DNA from 2 places in the Rhizobium sp. ERR 1071 genome. Region 1 is predicted to be linked to the other one. Evidence: riboswitches for the same ligand, from Rfam matches in the RefSeq annotation. Region 1 holds a riboswitch; the other holds the start of a gene.
The links. A riboswitch is a leader RNA that binds a small molecule or an ion and turns the genes downstream of it on or off. The one in region 1 is predicted to bind S-adenosylmethionine.
Positions count from the first base shown of each region.

Region 2: it holds a riboswitch for S-adenosylmethionine, as region 1 does, so the genes downstream of both, metA (homoserine O-acetyltransferase MetA) here and FBZ99_RS12650 (O-succinylhomoserine sulfhydrylase) in region 1, are expected to answer to the same signal.

Region 1 is NZ_VITM01000003.1:525,394-529,808, reverse strand. Features, by position in the region: gene FBZ99_RS12655 (DNA helicase) at 1-586, shown strand, start outside; gene FBZ99_RS12650 (O-succinylhomoserine sulfhydrylase) at 667-1,854, opposite strand; SAM riboswitch at 1,898-1,976, opposite strand; gene FBZ99_RS12645 (2'-deoxycytidine 5'-triphosphate deaminase) at 2,049-3,143, shown strand; tRNA gene FBZ99_RS12640 (tRNA-Gly) at 3,202-3,275, shown strand; gene FBZ99_RS12635 (LysR family transcriptional regulator) at 3,282-4,190, opposite strand; gene FBZ99_RS12630 (MFS transporter) at 4,290-4,415, shown strand, end outside.
Region 2 is NZ_VITM01000008.1:203,032-207,446, reverse strand. Features, by position in the region: gene FBZ99_RS24650 (ABC transporter ATP-binding protein/permease) at 1-1,234, opposite strand, end outside; gene FBZ99_RS24645 (AAA family ATPase) at 1,398-2,240, shown strand; gene FBZ99_RS24640 (NUDIX domain-containing protein) at 2,240-2,662, shown strand; SAM riboswitch at 2,743-2,820, shown strand; gene metA (homoserine O-acetyltransferase MetA) at 2,868-3,794, shown strand; gene FBZ99_RS24630 (vWA domain-containing protein) at 3,798-4,415, shown strand, end outside.

The DNA.
Region 1 (4,415 bases):
GCTCGCAAGCAAAACGAGCTCAGCTGTGCCCATCGGTGAGCTATATTCGCGTCTGAGCCCGGGCGATCTGGTGCTGATCGGCGCGCGGCGCGGTCACGGCAAGACCCTAATGAGCTTGCGGCTCGCCGTCGAAGCCATGAAGGCTGGCAATCGCGGTGTCTTCTTCACGCTGGAGGACACGGAAAAGGTCGTCCTGGACCGTTTTCCTGTCATCGGTGCCGATTATGCGGAATTTGCCGATCTGTTTGAATTCGACAATTCAGATGCCATCAGCGCCGATTATATCGTCGAGAGGCTGGCCGGTGCGCCGCGTGGCACGTTGGCGGTCGTCGATTTTCTGCAGCTGCTCGATCAGAAACGGGAAAAACCGGAGCTGATGATCCAGGTCCGGGCGCTGAAGGCGTTTGCGCGCGCCAGAGGCGTGATCGTCGTCTTTGTCTCGCAGATCGACCGTTCCTATGATCCGGCGCTGAAACCAGTGCCCGATCTCTCGGATGTTCGCCTGCCGAATCCGCTGGATCTTAAATTGTTCGACAAGACGGTCTTCCTGAACAACGGTCTGGTTGAATTCAAGGCCGCTAGCTGACGAGCTACCCTATCTTTCGCGAGATTGCCCGATGGGGGCAGGTCGAGCCGCCCGGAAAAATCCGGGCGGCTCGATTGATATCAGGCGGAAACCTGCTCGAGCGCGCGGGCGAAGTCCTCGACCAGATCCGCGCTGTCTTCGATGCCGGCGGAGAAGCGCACGGTGCCCGGCGAAATGCCGAGCTCGGCGCGGGCCTCGTCGGTGAGGTTCTTGTGCGTCGTGGTGGCAGGATGGGTGATCAGGCTCTTCGAGTCGCCGAGATTGTTGGAAATCTTGACGATCTCCAGCGCATTCTGCAGCTTGAAGGCCGCTTCCTTGCCGCCCTTGAGCTCGAAGGCGACCAGCGTAGAGCCGCCGCTCATCTGCTTGGCGATGATATCGGCCTGCGGATGGTCCTTGCGGCCGGGATAGATCACGCGGGCGACCTTGTTGGTCTGCTCGGCGAGGAAATCGGCAACCTTGGAGGCGTTCGCCGTCTGCTGCGCAACGCGCAGCGGCAGCGTCTCAATGCCTTTCAGCAGCGTCCAGGCGGTAAAGGGAGACATGGCCGGGCCGGTGTGGCGGAAATAGTCCTGCAGGTTCTCGTCGATCCACTGCTTGTCGGAAAGGATGACGCCACCAAGCGAACGACCTTGGCCGTCGATATGTTTGGTGGCGGAGTAGACGACGATATGGGCGCCGAGTTCCAAAGGCTTTTGGAAGAGCGGCGTGGCGAAGACGTTGTCGACCACGACCTTTGCGCCGATCTGGTTGGCGAGCTTGGCGACGGCGGCAATATCGACCACTTCCAGCGTCGGGTTGGTCGGGCTTTCGAGGAAGAACACCTTGGTGTTCGGGCGGATGGCCTTTTCCCAGTTCTCGGTAAAGCGGCCGTCGACCAGCGTGCATTCGATGCCGTATTTCGGCGCCAGCGTCTCGACCACCCAGCGGCAGGAGCCGAAGAGGGCGCGGGCAGCGACGATATGATCGCCGGCCTTCAGCTGGCAAAGGATGGCTGCGGAGACAGCGGCCATGCCGGACGCGGTGGCGCGGGCGTCTTCAGCGCCTTCCAGCGCGCACATGCGCTTTTCGAACATGTCGTTGGTGGGGCTGCCGTAGCGGGCGTAGATGAAACCATCCGTCTCGCCCTTGAAGCGGGCTTCCGCCGCTTCCGAGGTCTCATAGACGAAGCCCTGGGTCAGATAGATTGCTTCGGAGGTCTCGCCGAATTGCGAACGGAGCGTTCCGTTGTGTACGAGCTGGGTTGCGGGGCGCCAAGTCTTGCTCATGCCATCACCACTTTCAAAACAAAAAAACCGGTCGCGAAAGCAGACCGGTTCAACCCCGGTCTTTTTAGCCATTTGTTTAACGTGGCTGCAAGCCGACCGGCCAAATCACCACGGGATAAGTTGCAATACTGCCGTTGACGGCTTGCGTCAATTCCCCGAGTTTGGTTTTGTCTGCGACAAATTATGAGAGAAGCATGATGGCTCGCAATACTGGAATTTTGGCCGATCGCGCCATCGCAGCGCTGTTTGAAACGGGGCGGCTGACGAGCGAGAGAGAACTGGACGTCGATCAGATCCAGCCGGCAAGCCTTGACCTGCGGCTCGGCTCGCATGCCTTCCGCGTCCGCGCCAGCTTCATGCCCGGTCCATCACATCTCGTCGCCGACAAGCTCGACCGGCTGAAACTGCATGTGGTCGATCTCTCCGAAGGCGCTGTGCTGGAAACGGGCTGCGTCTATATTGTGCCGCTGATGGAGCGGCTGGATCTACCCGAGGATATGTCGGCCTCCGCCAATCCGAAGAGCTCGACCGGCCGTCTCGACATCTTCACCCGCGTCATCACCGACCGGGCGCAGGAGTTCGACAAGATCCCGGCCGGCTATTCCGGCCCGCTCTATCTCGAAATCAGCCCGCGCACCTTCCCGATCGTCGTTCGCCGCGGTTCGCGCCTGTCGCAGATCCGCTTCCGCGTCGGCCAGGCCCTGCTCACCGAGCCGGAACTGCTGGCGCTACACGAGAGCGAGACGCTGGTCGCCAGCAAGAAGCCGAATATCACCGGCGGCGGCATCGCGCTCTCGATCGATCTTGCCGGCGACAAGGAAGGCCTGATCGGCTATCGCGGCAAGCACCATACCGCCGTCGTCGACGTCGACAAAAAGGCCCAGCACGATATTTTCGATTTCTGGGAACCGCTCTATAGCCGCGGCCGCACCGAGCTGATCCTCGATCCCGATGAATTCTACATCCTCGTCTCGCGCGAGGCTGTGCATGTGCCGCCGCATTTCGCCGCCGAGATGACGCCGTTCGATCCGCTGGTCGGCGAATTCCGCGTCCACTATGCCGGCTTCTTCGATCCCGGCTTCGGCCATGCCCCGGCCGGCGGCCGCGGCAGCCGCGCCGTGCTTGAAGTGCGCAGCCACGAAGTGCCCTTCATCCTCGAGGATGGCCAGATCGTCGGTCGCCTGATCTATGAACACATGCTGGAACAGCCAAGCAGCCTCTACGGCTCCGGCCTCGGCTCGAACTACCAGGCACAGGGCCTGAAGCTCTCCAAGCACTTCCGGCTTTGATCGATTGCCGACCGGCCTTGACAGAGGCCGGTAACTGTTGGACATCTCACGATGTCAGGCGGGTGTAGCTCAATGGTAGAGCAGCAGCTTCCCAAGCTGAATACGAGGGTTCGATTCCCTTCACCCGCTCCATAATCTTCACGCCAGAAGCGGTCTCTTCGTTTTCAGCGTTTCCTTCAGCGCTTCCCCAAAAATTGCGATCGGCCGCGCCAGCCGCCCCGCCGGCGGCCGATGCACCAGCCAGTTGACGACTTTCGGGCTGAAATCCGGGGCTTCGACGATTTCGACCAAATCGCGCCAGCGGCTGTCCGCCAGTGCGGCAGGTGTTAAAACACCGATGCCGAGACCGCGCGCGACCAGCGACATTCTGAGATCGGCGCTCATGGCCTCGACGCCGACGTCGAAGGGCAGGCGTTCGGCTTCGAAGCGATGCTGGATGAAGGCGCGAAAGCCGCAGCCGCTCTGGTTCATGATCCACGGGAAGCGGGAGAGATCTTCCAATCTCGGTTCCTTGGGGACGCCCAGCGACGGTGCCGCGACGAGAATGACGGCATGGACTCCGAGCATTTCGCCGACGACATTATCCGGCGGCTGCAGCCCTTCCGCGAGGCAGACGGTTGCCGCATCGAGCTGACTGTGAGCGACCTGTTCGATCAGTTGCGGCGACCAGCCGGTGACGACGCGCAGCGTCAATTGCGGAAACTGGCCGCGCAATTCGTCGAGCGGGGCCGATAAGGCCGCTTCGGAGAGATAGGGCATGATCCCGAGGCGGAATTCGCCGCCGATCGTGCCGCCGGGCGAAACGCCGGCCTTGAGATCGTCGAGCGAGCGCAGCACCCGACGGCCATGCTCATAGGCCTCGCGTCCTGCCGCCGTCGGCCGCAAGGGCTTCGATTGCCGGTCGAGCAGCGCGATGCCGAGGCTGTCTTCCAGGTTCTGTATGCGGCGGGTGATGCCTGGCTGGGTCAGATTGATGCGTGCGGAGGCGGCAACGATCGAACCTGTTTCCACCACTGCGACGAAAGCTTCCAGGTCATGAATGTTCATGCTGAGCTCGCATAATCATTATTAGTTCATTTCAATTGCCGCATTATGCAACGAAGCGATAAAGATGGCTATCTTTATTATCAGAAATTTGGAGAGATCATGTCGCAGGTCCCGGAATGCATCACGAGCGAGTCGGAGGAAGAGGTTTCCGCAGCAACGGCCGCTCCCTCGACATTGTTGTTCGCCATCGCGACCGGCGTCATCATCATCAATCTTTTCGCGCCT
Region 2 (4,415 bases), on a different contig from region 1:
CCGTACCCTCCGCGATCCGGAAGCCGTTTTCCGTCGCCTCGTCGCTGGTCTTCGTCGAAATCTCCAGATCGGTCCAGACCATCGTGCCCGGCGCCGCCTTTTCGAAGACGAGGGTGTGCGGCATCGGCATTTTATCGTCCATTTCCGTCAGTGCCTTGCGGAAATCGGTCACGCGCATCAGCGTCGCACGCCATTCGGCAATCGGGCCGAAATTGGCGACATACCAGCGCAGCGCGGAATTGACCTGATTGAAGGCGCCGACGGCCACCATCAGCTGACCGAAGGTCAGGCCGCCGGAGAAATAGGCGGGCGCGGCAACGAGGATGGGAATGATCAGCACCAGCCAGCCATAGCCGGCCGAAACCCAGGTGAGATTGGTATTGGCGATGGCAAGCTGACGGATGACAGCAAGCACGGCCGATATGTCGAGATTGATCCGCCGGCGCTCGTTCTCCTCGCCTCCGGCGATGGTGATTGCCGGCATATGCTCATTGGCATGCATGAGCGCGAAGCGCAGCTCGGCTTCCTTCGAATAGCGGTCTGCATTCAATCTCACCAGACGCCGGCCAACAAATTGGCTGAGGAAAGAGGCGGATCCGGCATAGAGGATTGCCGCCCAGACCATGTAGCCGGGAATGGAGAAGCTCATGCCCCGGAGGTGAAAGACCATGCCGCTGGAGAGCTCCCAGAGCACGCCGATGAAGCTCAAAAGCAGGATCGTCGCCTGTACCAGTCCAATGGCAAGCCCCGTCGAGCTTTCGGCAAGATTGCGGGCGTCCTCATGCAACCGCTGGTCGGGATTGACGCCGATCAGGCCGGAGGAGGCAAGACGAAGCGCACGCTTGGCCTGCAGCCATTGATCGACCAGATCGCGCGCCAGCCCCTCACGCATGTAGAGCGCGGTCATCTGGTTGAGCCAGGCCTGAACGACATTGAGGACCAGCAGCGAGCCGGCGATGATGCCGAAGACGCCGAGTTGATGGAAGAAAGCGGAAATATCGCGCCTTGCCAGCGAATCGTAGAAGGGCGCATTCCAGCTGTTGAGCAGCACCTGGACATAAGCCGTGACCAGAATGATCACGAAAAGCGCGATGGTCAGGGAAATGATCTTGATGCGAACAGCCGAATTCCAGAAAGCGGAGAACATCATCCTCAGCCGAAAGAAAAGGCTCAAATCGTATCCGACCTGTTCATTTCCCTGGATATTCGGCTTGGCTTGCTTTTCAACTGCCATCAGCACTTCCCTGCGACGCGTCCCGTCAGTTAATCATGACCCGCCCTCATGTCCACCCTTGCAATAGATCGGTGGGATCACATTCCTATATACACGGTTTCGCGTCTTGAACCGAATAAGGTCAGCAATTAGCTTGCGCTCGAAAGATTGAGAAAGCCTTCCGATGCAATTCCAGGGAACCGCCGACTATATCGCCGACAAGGATCTGATGGTCGCAGTCAATGCCGCCATAAGGTTGGAGCGTCCGCTTCTCGTAAAGGGCGAACCCGGTACGGGCAAGACCGAACTTGCACGCCAGGTGGCGGCCGCGCTCGGTCTCGACCTGATCGAGTGGAATGTCAAATCGACGACGAAGGCCCAGCAGGGTCTCTACGAATATGACGCGGTTTCACGCCTGCGCGACAGCCAACTCGGCGACGTCAGAGTTCATGATGTCAGGAATTATATCCGCCAAGGCAAGCTCTGGCAGGCCTTCACCTCGCCGAAGAAGTGCGTGCTGCTGATCGACGAGATCGACAAGGCGGATATCGAATTTCCGAACGATCTCCTGCAGGAACTCGACCGCATGGAATTCCATGTCTACGAGACCGGGGAGACCATTCGGGCCGCGATCCGCCCGATCGTCATCATCACCTCGAACAACGAGAAGGAACTGCCGGACGCCTTCCTGCGCCGCTGTTTCTTTCACTATATCCGCTTTCCCGACATGGAGACGCTGAAGCGTATCGTCGAGGTGCATTATCCCGGCATCAAGCAGGCGCTCGTTCATGCGGCACTGACGCAATTCTTCGAAATCCGCGACGTGCCTGGCCTGAAGAAGAAGCCTTCGACCTCCGAAGCGCTCGACTGGATTCGCCTGCTTGTTACAGACGATATCGATCCCGAAACGCTACGCGCCGATGCGAAGAACGCGTTGCCGAAGCTGCATGGCGCACTGCTGAAGAACGAGCAGGATGTCCATCTCTTCGAACGGCTGGCCTTCATGGCGCGAGGGCAGGGAAGATAATGCAACCCGATGCCGTCAAGGTCTTAATCTATGCCGTTCGGGATGGGCATCTGCTTGTTTTCGGTGAGCCAGATTTTCCCGCCGTCCAGATCCAGGTTCCTGGCGGCACGGTCGAATCCGGTGAGGACATCGTAGCGGCCGCGGCGCGCGAATTCGAGGAGGAGACCGGTTTTGCGCCACACGAACTCTATTCGCTGGGCGTTCACGACTACCATTTCGAAAAGAACGGCCGCGATTACCATCACCAACGGCACTATTTCCGCTGCCATATCTCCGAACGAGCGCCTGCCACTTGGCTTCACTACGAAATGACGCCTTTCGACGGTGGCGACCCGATCGGCTTCCGCTTCTTCTGGCTACCGATCGAAGCTGCCAGGCATCGCCTGGGTTACGGCATGGAAGCCCTCCTTGAATATCTGTAGGCCACATCGCGCCTCCAAGCTCAACCCCAGACTTTCCCCGACGCTTGCCCCATTGACCCGCGGAGATGTCGGGTTTATGAAATTTCCCTCGTGGTGATTTGGCCGGCCGGCTTGCAGCCACGTTAAATAAGTCGCTAAAGGGCCGCGTGCGGACCGGTAGCGATTCTTATCGCGGCCGGTTTTTTTGTATTTGGCGAGTGAAACGATGCCCATCAAGATTCCCGATACGCTCCCCGCGTTTGAAACCCTCCAGAACGAGGGTGTGCGGGTGATGACCGAAACGGTGGCGTTCCGACAGGATATCCGCCCCCTTCAAATCGGGCTTCTGAACCTCATGCCGAACAAGATCAAGACCGAGATCCAGATGGCGCGCCTGGTCGGCGCATCGCCGCTGCAGGTGGAGTTTTCGCTGGTGCGCGTTGGCGGCCACAAGGCCAAGAACACCTCGCAGGAGCATCTGCTTGCTTTCTACGAGACGTGGGAAGAAGTGAAGCACCGCAAGTTCGACGGCTTCATCATAACCGGCGCACCGATCGAGCTGCTGGAATATGAGGACGTCACCTACTGGAACGAGATGCAGGAGATCTTAGACTGGACGACCACCAACGTCCATTCGACGATGAACGTCTGCTGGGGGGCGATGGCGGCGATCTACCATTTCCACAAGGTGCCGAAATATACGCTTACGGAGAAGGCTTTTGGCGTCTATCGCCACCAGAACCTGAAGCCCTCTTCGGTCTATCTCAACGGCTTCTCCGACGATTTCGCCATTCCGGTGTCCCGCTGGACCGAAGTGCGCCGGGCAGACATCGAAAAAGTGCCCGGCCTGGAAATACTGATGGACTCGAGCGAGATGGGCGTCTGTCTCGTGCACGAACAAGCCTGCAACCGGCTCTACATGTTCAATCACGTGGAGTATGATTCCACGTCGCTGGCGGATGAGTATTTCCGCGATGTGAATGCGGGCGTGCCGATCAAGATGCCGCACAACTACTTCCCGCATAACGACCCGGAAATTCCTCCGCAGAACCGGTGGCGCAGCCATGCGCATCTGTTCTTCGGCAACTGGATCAATGAGATCTACCAGACCACGCCGTATGATCTGGAGGAGATTGGCCAGGAAAGGACGTGAGGCTTGTTCATTCCCTTCTTCCTGAAGCTGAGGCAAGCGAAAGTTCCGGTGACGCTCCGGGAATTCCTGTCGCTGCTTGAGGGAATGGAAGAAGGGATTGCCGATTACGACGTGGAGGCCTTCTACTATTTGGCCCGCGCGACGCTGATTAAGGACGAACGCTTCATCGATCGCTTCGATCAGGTCTTCGCCGATTACTTTCGCGGCGTCGAGGCGATCGGCGGCAATGCCGATGGAGAAGCAATGGAGCGGACCGCCATTCCCGAGGAATGGCTGCGCAAACTTGCCGAGCGGCATCTGACCGAAGACGAAAGAAGAGAGATCGAGGCACTCGGCGGCTTCGACAAGCTGATGGAGACGCTGCGCGAACGGCTGGCCGAGCAGAAGGGCCGGCATCAGGGCGGCTCGAAATGGATCGGCACGGCAGGCACCTCGCCCTTCGGCGCCTACGGCTACAATCCGGAAGGCGTGCGCATCGGCCAGGAAACCTCGCGCCATCGCCGGGCGGTAAAAGTCTGGGATCGGCGCGACTTCAGGAATCTCGACGACGGCGTCGAGCTCGGCACTCGCAACATCAAGGTAGCGCTGAAGCGCCTGCGCCGCTGGGTTCGCGAGGGGGCA